Regions from separate parts of the Marinactinospora rubrisoli genome, predicted to be linked through region 4. Evidence: riboswitches for the same ligand, from Rfam matches in the RefSeq annotation. Region 4 holds a riboswitch; each other region holds the start of a gene.
The links. Region 4 has a riboswitch for cobalamin ahead of metE (5-methyltetrahydropteroyltriglutamate--homocysteine S-methyltransferase). Riboswitches for the same ligand answer to the same signal wherever they lie in the genome.
Positions count from the first base shown of each region.

Region 1: another riboswitch for cobalamin. It lies ahead of ACFQRF_RS13770 (putative cobaltochelatase); the one in region 4 lies ahead of metE (5-methyltetrahydropteroyltriglutamate--homocysteine S-methyltransferase).
Region 2: another riboswitch for cobalamin. It lies ahead of cobN (cobaltochelatase subunit CobN); the one in region 4 lies ahead of metE (5-methyltetrahydropteroyltriglutamate--homocysteine S-methyltransferase).
Region 3: another riboswitch for cobalamin. It lies ahead of ACFQRF_RS10575 (ribonucleoside-diphosphate reductase subunit alpha); the one in region 4 lies ahead of metE (5-methyltetrahydropteroyltriglutamate--homocysteine S-methyltransferase).

Region 1 covers NZ_JBHTBH010000006.1:86,906-90,669, forward strand. The annotation lists gene cobO (cob(I)yrinic acid a,c-diamide adenosyltransferase) at 1-271, opposite strand, end outside; gene ACFQRF_RS13770 (putative cobaltochelatase) at 316-2,373, opposite strand; cobalamin riboswitch at 2,430-2,557, opposite strand; gene ACFQRF_RS13775 (hypothetical protein) at 2,780-3,247, shown strand; gene ACFQRF_RS13780 (hypothetical protein) at 3,347-3,764, opposite strand, start outside.
Region 2 covers NZ_JBHTBH010000006.1:110,908-114,671, forward strand. The annotation lists gene cobN (cobaltochelatase subunit CobN) at 1-1,836, opposite strand, end outside; cobalamin riboswitch at 1,897-2,022, opposite strand; gene ACFQRF_RS13860 (hypothetical protein) at 2,125-2,559, shown strand; gene ACFQRF_RS13865 (aminotransferase class I/II-fold pyridoxal phosphate-dependent enzyme) at 2,630-3,764, shown strand, end outside.
Region 3 covers NZ_JBHTBH010000004.1:317,006-320,769, reverse strand. The annotation lists gene ACFQRF_RS10575 (ribonucleoside-diphosphate reductase subunit alpha) at 1-1,951, opposite strand, end outside; cobalamin riboswitch at 2,092-2,317, opposite strand; gene ACFQRF_RS10570 (hypothetical protein) at 2,811-3,365, opposite strand; gene ACFQRF_RS10565 (NYN domain-containing protein) at 3,401-3,764, opposite strand, start outside.
Region 4 covers NZ_JBHTBH010000013.1:36,896-40,659, forward strand. The annotation lists gene ACFQRF_RS23130 (polysaccharide deacetylase family protein) at 1-852, opposite strand, end outside; cobalamin riboswitch at 1,298-1,530, shown strand; gene metE (5-methyltetrahydropteroyltriglutamate--homocysteine S-methyltransferase) at 1,729-3,764, shown strand, end outside.

The sequences.
Region 1 (3,764 bases), on a different contig from region 4:
CTCCCATCTTGTGCCAGGTGACCCGGCCACCCTCTCCTGAGTCGCCGAGGACGCGCAGCGCCTTCTCCTCGCCGATGCGCCACTTCGCGGACTTGACGAACTGGAAGACGCCGATGTTCCAGCCCTGCGCCCAGCCGCGGGTGGCCAGGCCGAAGGCGGCCGTGGACTTTCCCTTTCCCTCCCCGGTGTGCACGATGAGCAGCGGCCGGTTGCGGCGCTGGCGGGTGGTGAGGCCGTCGTCGGGCACGTAGGCGGGTCGCCCCTTCGGCATGGGTGTAGTCTCCTCGTCGTCGGGTGAGGTGGGACGGGCGGGGGTCAGGCGGCGCGGCGGGTGTGCCGGACCAGGCCGGTCAGTGCCTCCGCCCGCAGGTCGGCCAGGCGGACCGTCTCCCCGCGCAGGGCCGCGGCGAGCTGTGCGGCGAGACCGAGCCGGACGGGGCCGGACTCGCAGTCCACGACCACGCTCTCGATCCCCTGGCCGCCGATCCAGGCACCGGCGCGCAGTGCGGCGTCCAGGCCGCCGTGCGTCGCCCTGCCGTCGGTCACCACCACGAGCAGCGGCCGCCGTCGCGGGTCACGGGTGCGCTCGACGCGCAGTACGTCGGCGCAGCGCAGCAGGCCGGCCGCCAGTGGGGTCCGGCCGCCGGTTCGCAGTTCGCGCAGCCGGCGCGCGCCGGCCTCGACCGAGGACGTGGGGGGCAGCGCCAGTTCGGCGTCCCGGCCCCGGAAGGTGACCAGGCCGACCTTGTCCCGCCGCTGGTAGGCGTCGAGCAGCAGGCTGAGCACCGCCCCCTTGACGGCCCGCATCCGCTGCCGCGCCGCCATGGAGCCGCTGGCGTCCACGCAGAACAGCACGAGGTTGCCCTCACGTCCCTCCCGCACCGACTCCCGCAGGTCGGCCGGGGACAGCAGTAGCCCGCGGCCGGTCCGCCCGCGGGCGCGCTGGTGCGGGGCGGCGGCGCGCAGTGTGGCCGCCAGGTGCACGGAGCCGATCCGGTGGCCGCTCGGCGGGCGGGCGGCGGAGGTCCGGCCGAACGGTGTCTCCGCCCGGGACCGGCGGCCGGGCGTGCCGGCGCCGAGCCCGGGGACCCGGAGCAGCCGGGGCCGGTAGGTCTCGCCCGGGTCGGCGACACCGCCCTCGGGCGCCGGCCCCTCACCGGGCCGTCCCTCCCCGGCCTGCTGGTCCCCGCCGTCCACCTCACCTCGGCTCGCCTCTGACGGAGCCGTGCCGCTGTCCTCCGGTGGCCCGGTGTCCGGCGGATCGCCGGGCCCCTTGCTCTCCCCGTCCGGGCGGCCGGGCCCGTCGCCCTCTCCCTGGGCGTCCGGACCGCCGTCAGGGTCTTTTGGGTCCGCATCACCCGCCTGGTCCAGCGCCTCCCGCAGCCGGTCCTCGTCCAGATCCGGGGCGTCGAAGGGGTCGCGTCGCCGCCGGTGCGGCAGGGCGAGCCGGGCCGCGTCGCGCACGTCCTCGGCGGTCACCTCCACCCGGTCCCGCCAGGCGGCGAGCGCCATGGCCGTGCGGGCGGTGACCAGGTCGGCGCGCAGGCCGTCCACCTCGAAGGCGGCGCAGACGGCGGTCACCTGGCGGAGGGCGGCGTCGGACAGCTCCACCTCGGCCAGGCGGCCCCGCGCGGCGCGGATCCGGGCGGCGAGGGCGGCCTCGGCGTCGCCGTAGCCGGCGGCGAACCGCTCGGGCGCGTCCTCATAGGCGAGGCGGCGGCGCACGACCTCGGCGCGTTCGGCCGGGTCCCGGGTGGCGGCCACCTCGACGGTCAGCCCGAACCGGTCGAGCAGCTGCGGCCGCAGCTCGCCCTCCTCGGGGTTCATCGTGCCGACGAGCAGGAACCGCGCCGCGTGCCGGACCGAGACGCCCTCGCGTTCGACGTGCGACGTCCCCATGGCGGCGGCGTCCAGCAGCAGGTCCACGAGGTGGTCGTGCAGCAGGTTGACCTCGTCGACGTAGAGCACACCGCGGTGCGCGGCGGCCAGGAGCCCGGGCTCGAACGCCTTCACGCCCTCGGTGAGGGCCCGCTCGATGTCCAGCGAGCCGAGCAGCCGGTCCTCGCTCGCGCCGACGGGCAGTTCGACCAGCCGCGCCGGGCGGGTGCGCGTGGCCGCGTCGGGGGTGTGCGGGCCATCGGGGCAGTCGGGATCCGGAGCGCCGGGGTCGCAGGCGAAACGGCAGCCGGTCACCACGTCGATGCCGGGCAGCAGCGCCGCCAGGGCGCGCACGATGGTGGATTTCGCGGTGCCCTTCTCGCCGCGCACCAGCACGCCGCCGACCGATGGCGCGACCGCGTTGACCAGGAGAGCGAGTTTGAGGTCGTCCATGCCGACGACCGCGCTGAAGGGATAGCGAGCGGAAGCGCTCACGCGGGTCCGTCCTTCCTCGGGAGTCCACGCCCACAGGGGTTGGCCATGGCGCCGCGCAGTGTCCTGGCTCCCAGATCGCCGCTCCCCCGCGCCTTCCCGCCGGCCGGGGCCGGCGGTGGCGTCGTTGCGGGTTCGCTCCCTGGTGACAGTGGCGGGACCGCCCCGGATTCACACCGGGTTCCTGCGTCGGCGGCGAACGGCGGGGGCCGCGCGCCACCGGGCCGGCACCGCCCTCAGCATCGCACACCGGTCCGGGGCGGGATCAGGCGGCGGTGCGGCCGCCGTGACCGCACCATTTCCGGCCGGTGCCGGAGCAGCGGGCGCGGGCCGCTTTTCCATTTGTGGAATTCACCGGAAACATTCTGATCAATCCGATTGGTCGCTGATTGATCGTTACGCTGCCCCCATGAGCGCCAACGAGTGCTGGTTCTGCGCCACCCCGACTCGCAACGGCGAATACCTGCATTTTGGTATGCACCGCGATGTGCGATACACCCCTCTGGTCATCGCGCTGCACACCCGGTGGGCGACCACCACGGCCTACGTTCCGCGGTGTGAGCGGTGCATGAGCGGCCACGTGATCGAAAAGTGGACCCGCTGGATATTCGCCGGATCGGCGCTGGTGACCGGACTGCCCACCGTGCTGATGCTGGGCTCGAATCTGAGCGGAGAACCCTGGGCCGACCAGTGGCAGATCATCTTCCCGTGGATCTGGACGCTGAGCTGGCTGGTGCTGTGGCTGGGCGTCCGGCAGCACTGGTTCGGCTGGCACCGACTGGCGCCACGGCCGGAGCGCCACGCGCGTCGGCACCCGGCCGTGGTGCGGCTGGCCGAAGACGGCTGGAAGTACGGCGGGGGACCGCCGGGGTCGTGACGAGCGGTCCCGGCCCGGAATCCGCACACCGACCCCTGAACGCACAGAACCCGGGCGGCCACCTCGCGGCGGCCGCCCGGGTCGGGGTCACCCCGGGTGTCAGCTCTCCTGAGCCGGACGACGGCGAGCCGCGTACACGGTCACCGCGCCGAGACCGGCGGCCAGCAGGCCGCCGTACAGCAGGCCGGACACGTCCGTTCCGGTCACCGGCAGCGTCTCCGCAGGCTCGTCCTCGGCCTGGGTCGCGCTGCTGGCGACGGGCTGCGCACCGCTCTGGGACGGCGGCTGGTTGCCCGGGCCCTGACCGTCATCGGGGTCCTCGCCCGGAGGCGTCGGCTCCGGGTCGGGGTCCGGCGGGGTCGGCTCCGGGTCCGGGTCGGGCGGAGTCGGGTCCGGGTCGGGCGGGGTGGGGTCGGGATCCGGCGGCGTGGGGTCCGGGTCCGGAGGTGTCGGGTCCGGGTCCGGGGGCGTCGGATCGGGGTCGGGCGGAGTCGGGTCCGGGTCCGGAGGTGTGGGG
Region 2 (3,764 bases), on a different contig from region 4:
CTCGTCCAGCAGTTGCTCCAGCCGGGCGATGTCGCCGTAGGTGTCGGCGCGCGCCATCGGCGGGACGAGGTGGTCCACGACGGTGGCGTGGCCGCGGCGCTTGGCCTGGGTTCCCTCGCCGGGATCATTGACGATGAACGGGTATATGAGCGGCAGGTCGCCCAGGACGGCGTCCGGCGCGTCCTCCGCGGACAGCCCCAGCCCCTTGCCGGGCAGCCACTCCAGCGTGCCGTGCTTGCCGAGGTGGACCACGGCGTCCGCGCCGAAGCCGCCGGCCTCGCGCGGGGTCTCCAGCCACCGGTAGGCGGCCAGGTAGTGGTGGGAGGGCGGCAGATCGGGGTCGTGGTAGATGGCGATGGGATTCTCGCCGAAGCCGCGGGGCGGCTGGATCATCAGCACGACATTGCCGAAGCGCAGGGCGGCCAGCACGATCTCCGGGCGGCCGGACGATTCATCGACGTACAGTTCCCCGGGTGGCTCACCCCAGTGCTCGGTGATGCCGTCGCGCAGCGGCGCGGGCAGCGCGCCGAACCAGCGGCGGTAGTCCTCCAGCGGCACGCGCGCCGGGGCCTGGGCGAGCTGGTCCTCGGTGAGCCACTCGACGTCGTGGCCGCCGGCCGCGATCAGCGCGTGGATGAGCGGATCGCCGTCGTCCTCGCGCCGGTCCTCCCCGGCCGCGGGCGGGCGCCAGAGGCGGTCGTCGCCGCCCAGGTCGTAGCCGCGCGCGGCGAGCCGCCGGAACAGCCGCACGGCCGAGGCCGGGGTGTCCAGCCCGACCGCGTTGCCGACCCGGGCGTGCTTGGTGGGGTAGGAGGAGAGCACCACGGCGAGCCGGCGCTCGCCCGGCGGGACGGCGCGCAGCCGGGCGTGCCGCACCGCGATGCCGGCCAGGCGGGCGCACCGTTCGGGGTCGGCGGCGTACACCGAGATGCCGGTGGCGGGGTCGGGTTCCTTGAAGGAGAACGGGACGGTGATGAGCCGGCCGTCGAACTCGGGGATGGCGACCTGCATTCCGGCGTCCATCGGGGTGAGCGCGGCGTCGGAGGCCAGCCAGGCCGCCCGGCCGGAGGTCAGGACGAGGCCCTGCAGGATGGGGACGTCCAGCGCGGCGAGCGCCCCGGCGTCCCAGGTGTCCTCGTCGCCGCCGCCGCTGGCGTCGGCGGCCACCGCACCGCCGGCGGCGAGCACCGTGGTGATGACGGCGTCGGCCCGGCCGAGCAGGTCGAACAGCCCCGGGTGGCTATCGCGGGACACCCCGCGCAGCGAGCCGGTGAAGATCGGCAGTGGGGCGCCGCCGGCCGACTCGATCGCGGCGCACAGCGTGTCGACGAAGGCGGTGTTGCCGGCCAGCTCGTGGGCGCGGTAGAAGACCACGGCGACGGTGGGCCGGCCGGGGTGCGCGGCCGGTGCACCGTGCACCCCGTACTCCGGCATGGGCCGCGGCGGCTCGAAGCCCTCGCCGGTGAGCAGCACCGTGTCGGAGAGGAACCGCGCGAGCTCACGCAGGTTCGCCACGCCGCCCTCGCGCAGGTAGCCGTGCGCGTCGGCGGCGACCCCGGACGGCACCGTGGACAGCCGCACGAGCTCGGCGTCCGGGGTCGTCTCGCCGCCCAGGGCGACGAGGGGAACGCCGCTGGCGCGGAGCGCGTCGAGGCCCTGCGGCCATGCCTCGCGACCGCCGAGGAGCCGGAGGACGGCGACGTCCACCCCCTCCAGCAGGGCGGGCAGGTCGGCCGGGCCGGTCCGGGCGGGGTTGGCGGTGCGGTATCCGGCGCGGGCCGCGTGGGCGGCGAGCAGCTCGGTGTCGGCGGTGGACAGCAGCAGGATCGTGGCCATGCCTGGTCCTCACTCCCTGTCGGGGTCCTCGCCCCGGGACGGAACGTGCGCGGCGCCGCGAAGTCTCCTGGCTCGGGTCTCGCCACCCGCCCCGGCCTTCCCACCGCTCGCGCGGCAGTGGCCCCTGGTGAGGCGGGCTCCTCCCTGACAGTTGCGGGACAGCCACGGATTCGCACCGTGTTCCTTCGGTCGCCGGGTCCCATCCTGGCAGAGCGGCCTCTCCGGACCGACCGCGGGCGGGCACGGACCACGTCGCCAGGCGGTCGCGTCCTCGCCGCGAGTGGCGGCGTGGGCCTGATCGTGTCGCTGGGTCCGGCGCCGGTGTCGGTGGTCCAGCCCGCGTTCGCGGGCGGCGTCGCGACCGGCCTGCTGGTGGCGGCCCTGCCGTCCGGCGAACCGATCACCCCGGGCGAGCGCCTGGCACTGGGCGCGATGCCGCTCGCGCTGCTGCTCCTCGCCCTGTCCAGCGGCGAAGCGAGCGGCGAACCCGGTCGCACCGCCGACCACACTCTGCTGCTCGCGGTCAGCCTGGGTTCGCTGCCCGCCGCCATCGCCGTCGCCCTGCTCGCGGGCGCCCGGCGCGCCTCCGCCACCCGCTGGGCGGGGCGGTGGGGATCGCACTGTTCCAGACCGCCACAGCTTTCCTCTTCGAGGAAATTAACTTCCGCATCGTGGTTAACAAGAGGGACGAAGATCGGTATAACGGGACAGGTCGCCACGTGATCAGGGCGCGGCGACGCGGCACGGTGCACGCCGTGCGCCACCGGCACCCACGCAGAGAGCAGGCGACACCATGGCGGATCCACTCGTCCCATGGGCGGCACCCCACATCCAGGCCCGGCTGGCCGAGATCGAGTCGGGTTTCACCGGCTTCTCGGTCGACGCCGTCGAGGCGATGGTGTGGGAGCGGCTGGCGGGGCACCGGCACGCCGTGGACGACACCGGGATCATGCTGTACGCGGGCACGAACGCCATGAGCCCGCGCGCCGCCGCGGTGCACAGCGCCGCGCTCGGTGGACGGCCGAGCATGGGCTGGCCGGGCGAGAAGCGGCAGACGGGGCTGGAGCACCTGGAGGTCATCGAGACCCTCGCCCAGCGCCTGACGGCCCAGGCGTTCCGGGCCCGTTACGCCGAGGTGCGCATCCAGAGCGCGACCTTCGCCAATCTGGCGGTCTACACGGCCTTCACCGAGCCCGGGGACACGATCGCCGCGCTGTCCCCCGCGGCGGCGGGTCACATGAGCCACCGGGCGCCCGGCGCGCCCGGCGTGCGCGGCCTCAACGTGGTCGATCTGCCCTACGCACCGGACGACTTCGACGTCGATGTCGCGGCGCTCCCGGCCTTCCTCGACCGGCACCGACCCCGGCTCGTCGTGGTCGGCGCGAGCGTGATGCTCTTCCCGCACCGGCTGTCCGACATCGCCGCCGCCGCGCACGACGCCGGGGCCCTCGTGCTGTACGACGGTTCGCACATGGCGGGACTGATCGCCGGTGGGCGGTTCCAGGACCCGCTGGCCGAGGGCGCCGACATCTTCGACGGCTCCACCTACAAGTCGTTCGGCGGGCCGCCCGGCGCCGTGATCTGCACCAACGATCCGGCGCTCGCCGAACGGGTCTCGGCGGCCGTGTATCCGACCCTCACCGCCAACTTCGACCCGTCCCGGCTGGCCCCTCTGGCGATCGCCGCCGCCGAGGCGCTGGAGAACGGGCGGTCCTACGCCGATCGCTGCCTGGCCAACGCCCGTGCGCTCGCGGCGGCGCTGCACGAGCAGGGTTTCCAGGTTCTGGCGGCGGACCGTGGCTTCACCCGGTCGCACCACATCGTGGTGGACGCCCGCCCGCTGGGCGGCGGGCGCGCGGCGGCACGGCGGCTCGCCGAGGCGGGCGTGTACCTGTCGGCCGCCGGCCTGGCGGGCGCCGCGACGGCCG
Region 3 (3,764 bases), on a different contig from region 4:
TGCGGTAGATCGGCTCGATCGACTGGCTCACGCCGGTGATGTTGGCGATGGTGGCGGTCGGCGCGATCGCCATCACGTTGGAGTTGCGCATGCCGACGGTGCGGACCTGCCTGCGCAGCCCATCCCAGTCCAGCCGGGTGGTGGTGTCGACGTCCAGGTCACCGCCGCGCGCCTCCGCGAGCAGCCGCAGCGAGTCGATGGGCAGCACGCCCTGGCTCCACAGCGACCCCTCGAAGCTGGCGTAGCGCCCGCGCTCGGCCGCCAGCTCCACCGAAGCGGCGATCGCGTGGTAGCTGATCAGCTCCATGCTCTCGTCGGCGAAGTCCACGGCCGCTTCGGATCCGAACGGCAGCCGGAGCCGGAACAGCGCGTCCTGGAAGCCCATGAGCCCCAGCCCCACCGGGCGGTGCCGCAGGTTCGCGCGCTCGGCCTCCGGGATCGTGTAGAAGTTCACGTCGATGACGTTGTCCAGCATCCGCACGGCGGTGCGCACCGTGCGCCGCAGCCGCTCGGTGTCGATCCCGTCCTCGGTGACGTGCTGCGCCAGGTTGACCGAGCCGAGGTTGCACACCGCGACCTCTTCGGCGCTGGTGTTCAGCGTGATCTCCGTGCACAGGTTCGAGGAGTGCACCACGCCGGTGTGCTGCTGGGGCGAGCGCAGGTTGCACGGGTCCTTGAACGTGATCCACGGGTGCCCGGTCTCGAACAGCATGGTGAGCATCCGCCGCCACAGGTCGACCGCGCGCACCCGCCGCCACACCTTGATCTCACCGGCGTCGGCCGCCCGCTCGTAGGCGGCGTAGCGCCGCGCGAACTCCGCCCCGTACAGGTCGTGCAGGTCGGGGACCTCGTCCGGCGAGAACAGCGTCCACTGGGCGTCGCTCTCGACCCGCTGCAGGAACAGGTCCGGCACCCAGTTCGCGGTGTTCATGTCGTGGGTGCGCCGCCGCTCGTCCCCGGTGTTCTTGCGCAGGTCGAGGAACTCCTCGATGTCGATGTGCCAGGTCTCCAGGTACGCGCAGACGGCGCCCTTGCGCTTTCCTCCCTGATTGACCGCCACTGCGGTGTCGTTGGCGATCTTCAGGAACGGCACGACTCCCTGGCTCTGCCCGTTGGTGCCCTTGATGTGGGCGCCCATGCCCCGGACCGGGGTCCAGTCGTTGCCGAGGCCGCCGGAGTACTTCGACAGCAGCGCGTTGTTGCTGATGCCGTGGAAGATCGCGTGCAGGTCGTCGCCGACCGTGGTGAGGAAGCACGACGACAGCTGGGCGCGGCGGGTGCCGGAGTTGAACAGGGTCGGGGTGGAGCACATGAAGTCGAACGAGGACAGCAGCTCGTAGAACTCGATGGCGCGGACGTTCCGGTCGTCCTCGCGGAGCGCCAGGCCCATGGCGACCCGCATGAAGAACGCCTGCGGCAGCTCGTACCGTACCCCGTGGCTGTGCAGGAAGTAGCGGTCGTACAGGGTCTGCATGCCCAGGAAGGTGAAGTCCAGGTCGCGCTCCGGCCGCAGCGCGGCGCCGAGGCGGGCGAGGTCGAAGGTCGCCAGCTCGGGGTCGAGCTGCTCCAGCTGGACGCCGCGGGCGACGTAGTCGGCGAAGTAGCCGGGGTAGCGCTCGGCCATCTCGGCCTGGCCGGCCTCGTCAAAGGAACCGGCGAGGAAGGTGAGCGCCTCACGGCGCAGCTTGTCCAGCAGCAGGCGGGCGCTCACGTAGGAGTAGTCCGGGTCGGCCTCGACGAAGGTGCGCGCCGCCATGATCAGCGCGAGCTCCAGTTCGGCCGCCCCGATCCCCGGGTACAGCGTGCGCTTGGCCTCGGCGAGCACGGTCTCCGCCGAGGCGCCGTTCAGGCCCGCACACGCCTCACCGACCACCAACCGCACGCGTTCCATGGGGTCGGCGGGGGGTGCCGCCGCGGCGCGGTCCGGTGTGACGTCGGTGTCGAGGGTCATGGTGGTGTCTCCAACCAGATAGCGAAAGCCGGTGGGGGTGCCGGGGGGAGCGCACACGCAGGAGACGTGGGCACGACCGCCCACGCTGCAACGATCTCCTGGTATCGCGGCGGCCCACCCTCGAAGCCCCGTTCTGCGCGCAGCACGCGCCACCGGTGGCAGGTCTTCGGACTCGTGGGCTCCGGGCCGGGGTGGCCGCGCCTACTGACCGTCGCTTCCCAGGCGCCATGGCGCGACGCCCAGTGCGTGGTGACGGTGTTCGTTCCCACTCACCGCTGCGGGGCAGTCCCGGACTCGCACCGGGTTCCCTCTTGCCTCACCGTGGGGCGTCACCCCCGGCGGTGAACCACCAGCGGAGCGATACTACATCTAGTGTCCGGGGCGCGCGACCACCGCAAGATAGCGTGTGTCGCCTCATACCACGCTTCCAAAACCCGTTGCGCCCGAACCCTGTCCCGGCTGGCATACCGACCGCGATGACCCGACCGCACGTGTTCGACATGGACGGCACCCTGCTCAACGGCGGTACGGCGAGCCTGGAGGTGGCCCGCGTCCGCGGGACGGTCGCGGAGCCGACCGAGCTGGAACACCGATTCGCGGTCGGCGAGCTGGACACGCGCGGATTCTCCGGCGAACTCCCCCGCCTGTGGGCCGACCTCACCGCCGAGCAGGGGCGGAGTGGTTCCGTGCTCAGGCGCGCACGGCGGCGGCCGACGCCGCCGTCCGGGGCGACGACGGCGCGGCGCCCCGGCGCCGGGCAGGGCGTCGGCCGTCTCGGCGAGATGTGCGCTGCACGCCGTCTCCGCAGCACCCGCCGACACCGCGCCACGGAACGGGCGGGCGGCGCTGTCCGGAAGGGCTACTCGTCCAGCAGCTTGTCGAGTTCGTCCTCGCCGAGGCCGAGATCCATCCGGATCCGGAACCGGATGCGCAGCAGTTCCAGAAGCAGATCGTGCATGTACGGTGAGACGTCCTGGTGCCGGAACCGCTCCACACCCAGGGTGGCCCACACGTGCGCACCCTTGAGGTCGTCGTGGGCCTGGAGGGTCTCGGCGATGTGGATGAACGTGGGCAGGTTGCGCGGGCCCTCTGCGCGCAGCCGGTCGAGTTGGGCGTACCCCTCGTCGATGCGGTCGAGTTCGAGCAGCGCGCCGGCCTGCAGGGCGCGGGCGTCGATGATGGTGACGCCTCCGTCGTCGATGGCGCGCTGGTAGAGGGCGGAGGCGCGTTCGAACTCCTGCGCCATCTCCCACTGTTCCCCGGCGCGGACGAACAGTTCGGCGCGGGAGATCTCGCTGTCGGCGTCGACCCGGTTGGCGAGGTCGGTCAGCTGGCGCGCGACGGCGGCGTGGTCGCCGGACTGCACGGCTCGGAACTCCAACCGGTCAAGGTCTGACGTTGTCACGCGGGTCACTGCCACCCTCCCTCGTCGCCGCTGCACGCCACGTCCTACTGATCGCGGGAACGCTCAAGAGCGTCCCAGAATCCCTGCCGGAGCGCGTGCCGAACCTCGTCGCGCAGCAGGAAGTCGATGGGCAGCGCCGACCCCTGGAGCAATCGGGCCTCCAGGTCCGATGGCATGCGTGGCTTGCGGGCGAGTACGGCCTCAAGCCACAGCACCGGCGCGTCGCGCGCGATGGACTCCGCGAAGTCGCTGCCCTCGCGAGCGGCGACTTCGACGGCGTCCTCGACGGTGCGCGCGGTTGAGGAGCCGGGGTGGACGTAGCCCACCCGCGGCGTCGGATTGGTGTACGGCCCATGCTGGACCGGTGAGTGGTCGGGACGGGGGCCAGTAGCGGACCCGAGACCCGGC
Region 4 (3,764 bases):
TGCCGGGATGTCGTCCGGTGCCGGCGGCGCGGCGAGGGCGAAGCCGGTCTCGACCACCGTGGCGGCGGCCTGCGCCCGGCGGCCGAAGTCGGAGAGCAGCGGGTCCGCCTGCTCGCGCGGCACCACCGCGACGATCCGCCCGGATTTCACCGGTGCCACCTGACCGGCGTCGAACTCGACCACGAGGTCGCCGGCGGGGTTGAAGCCCATGGAGTCGTACACCCGCAGGATCGGCTGCAGTGACGCGGGAGCGACATCGTCGTCGCCCTTCAGGGCCTCTCGAACGGTGGTGTTCAGCTCCGCCAGCTCGGCCTGCCCGGCCAGGAGCTCGGTGGAGAAGGCGGTGCGCCCGCTCAGCGCGTCGTACCAGTACGTGGCATAACCGGCACGCGGTCCCTCGGAGTCCTTCTCCTCCTGGGTGAACCGGACGCCGACCACGTCGTCCGCCGCGGCGGTGAGCGCTCCGCTGATCGAGATGCCCTTCGCGCCCGGGTTGGCGGCGGCGAAGTCTTCGACCTCCTGCTCGGCGATCTCGGCGAGCCGTTCGGTGAACGGGTCGGCGTTGGGAACCGTGGGATAACTCACCTCGACGCGGACGGGGTCGTTCTCCGTCGTTCGTTGCTCGCCGAGGTCCTGCACCAGCGCCGGGTCGACCACGGTCAGCTGGTCCGGTTCGCCCTCGGGTCTGGGCCGTGGGTCCTCCTGCTCGCTTCCGGCGTGCTCGGCCCGGTCGCCCCCCGCCGCGCACCCGGCGGCCAGCAGGACGACCGCGGCCACCGCGGCCAGGAGTCTTCCGGCGAGCGGAAGACCCGGCGCGGCGAAGCCGGAGGCGTCGGGTCTGCGGGATGCCATGTCGATCTCACCAGGGTCTCTCAAGGGACAGGACGTCTTTCGCACTCGTGGGTGTCCGTGCTCGATTGCGGCTGTTTGACATGAAAGGTGGCGCGTTCGGGTCGGATGTACCGGCAAACGAGACGCAATCGTCACAACCACCCTTGAACGAGATTAGGTTGCAAACAGTCACGAGTTAACTCCATAGCGTAATAACGGCCTCAAGAAACGTCACACAGGTGACAATCCGTCAAAGCACTACCACTCCCCATAAAACGGACTTATGGCGGCATGCGGATGTGCCGGGCGTTCGGTGAACACCGGGTCCGCAGGGGGTTCTCCACCCGTCTCCGCAGGACACGGCCGCGAACGGCGGACGCCGGAACCGCGCCGCCGAGCCCCCGATTCCCCCGAATCCGCACGCGGCTTCGACCGGCACTTCAGGACGTCCGCGACAGGCCGGTCCTATACTCCCACTCGCGGTTGGTTCATGTGTCGCGAGATGCGGCATGTGTCGTAAGAGGGAACCCGGTGCGAATCCGGGACTGCCCCGCAGCGGTGAGTGGGAACGAGAGCCGTCACCCAGCACTGGGCGCCCACCAGGGCGCCCGGGAAGCGACGGCCGGTAGGAGACGGGACGGCGAGCGCCGCCCCGCCGCGCCCACGAGTCCGAAGACCTGCCACCGCCCGCGGACGCGTCCGGCGCCCGCGGTGGTCCGCGGCCCCGAGGGAGGGCACGGGCGACGGCGGGCGCCGCGCGACGGCAGGCCACGCCGTCCTCGGCAACCCTCGTGCCCGGACTCCGGCTTGTTCGACGAGGGAGAGAGAAGCTGTGCCGACCATGATCCGCTCCACGGCCGCTCGGGCCGACCACGGCACCCGGGGCGGTGGCGCCCGGTGACCACCGTTTCCACGGCCGTCCACGGCTACCCGCGCATCGGCCCCGACCGCGAGCTCAAGCGCGCCTGCGAGGACTACTGGGCGGGACGCGCCGACGCCGACCGGCTCGACGCCGTCGGCGCCCGTCTCCGGCGTTCCGTGTGGGAGACGCTGCGCGACGCCGGCGTCGACCACATCCCCTCCAACACGTTCTCCTACTACGACCACGTCCTGGACACCGCGGTGCTCTTCGGCGCCGTGCCGCCGAGGTTCGCCGCGCCGGCCGACGGCGGCGACGGGCGGACCGGCCGGGAGGCGGAACTCCGGCACTACTTCGCCATGGCGCGCGGTGTGCCCGACGCGCCGCCGCTGGAGATGACCAAGTGGTTCGACACCAACTACCACTACCTGGTCCCCGAACTCGGCCCCGATACCCGGCTCCACCTGGCCGGCGGCAAACCGCTCTCGGAGTACACCCAGGCCCGGGGGCTCGGCATCGAGACGCGGCCGGTCCTGCTCGGCCCGCTCACCTTCCTGCTGCTCGCCAAAGCGGCCGACGGCGCCCCCGAGGGCTGGCGTCCCCTGGACCTGCTCGACGACCTCCTCGCGGGCTACGCCGAACTCCTGGGCGCGCTCTCCCGCGCCGGCGCCCGGTGGGTCCAGCTGGACGAACCCATCCTCGCCACCGACGCGGGCCGGGCCGAGCCCGAGGCGCTGCGGCGGATCGTGACGCGACTCGGCGACCTCACCGAGCGCCCGCGGCTGCTCGTCTCGACCTACTTCGGTTCCGTCGGGCGCCAGGCGCTGGACATCCTGCGCGGCAGCCGCATCGACGGCGTCGGCCTGGACCTGGTCAGCGGCCCGGAGTCGGTCACCGAACTCGCGGCCGTGTCCGGGCTGCCCGGCAAGACGCTGGCCGCGGGCGTGGTCGACGGCCGGAACGTGTGGCGGACCGACATCCCGGCCGCGCTGTCCACGCTCGGCTCGCTGCTCGGCCTGGCCGACGAACTCGTCGTCAGCACCTCCTGCTCGCTACTGCACGTCCCGATCGACCTGGCCGCCGAGACCGGCCTCGACCCGCTGCTGCGCGACCGGCTCGCGTTCGCCCGGCAGAAGGTCGACGAGGTCGTGCTGCTCGGGCGGGCGCTCTCCGGCGGCCACGACGCGGTCGCCGGGGAACTGGCGCGCGCCCGCGCCGCCACCGCCGAACGCACCCCGGCCGCCTTCCGCGACCAGCGGGTCCGCGCCCGGCTGGACGCGCTCGGCCCCGAGCCGGCCCGGCGGCGGATCGCCGCCCCGGACACCGGCGCCCTGCCGCCGCTGCCCACCACCACGATCGGCTCGTTCCCGCAGACCGACGACGTGCGCCGCGCCCGCGCCGACCTGCGGGCCGGGCGCATAGACCAGGCCGAGTACGAGCGGCGGATGCGCGCCGAGATCGACCGGGTCATCGCGCTGCAGGAGGACATCGGCCTCGACGTCCTCGTGCACGGCGAACCCGAGCGCAACGACATGGTGCAGTACTTCGCCGAACAGCTCGACGGCTACGCCGTGACCCGCGCCGGCTGGGTGCAGTCCTACGGGTCCCGCTGCGTCCGGCCGCCGATCCTGTACGGCGACGTGCACCGCCCCGCGCCCATGACCGTGGACTGGATCACCTACGCCCAGTCCCGCACCGGCAAGCCGGTCAAGGGCATGCTCACCGGCCCCGTCACCATGCTCGCCTGGTCGTTCGTCCGCGACGACCAGCCGCTCGCCGAGACCGCCCGCCAGGTGGCGCTGGCCCTGCGGGACGAGATCGCCGACCTGGAACGGGCCGGCATCCGGCACGTCCAGGTCGACGAGGCGGCGCTGCGCGAGCTGCTGCCGCTGCGGGCGGAGCGGCGCGCCGAGTACCTGGCGTGGGCGGTCGGCGCGTTCCGGCTGGCCACGTCCGGGGCGGCACCGAGTACCCGGATCCACTCGCACATGTGCTACTCGGAGTTCGGCGACATCGTCGGCGCGATCGAGGCGCTGGACGCCGACGTCACCAGCGTCGAGGCGGCGCGCTCGCG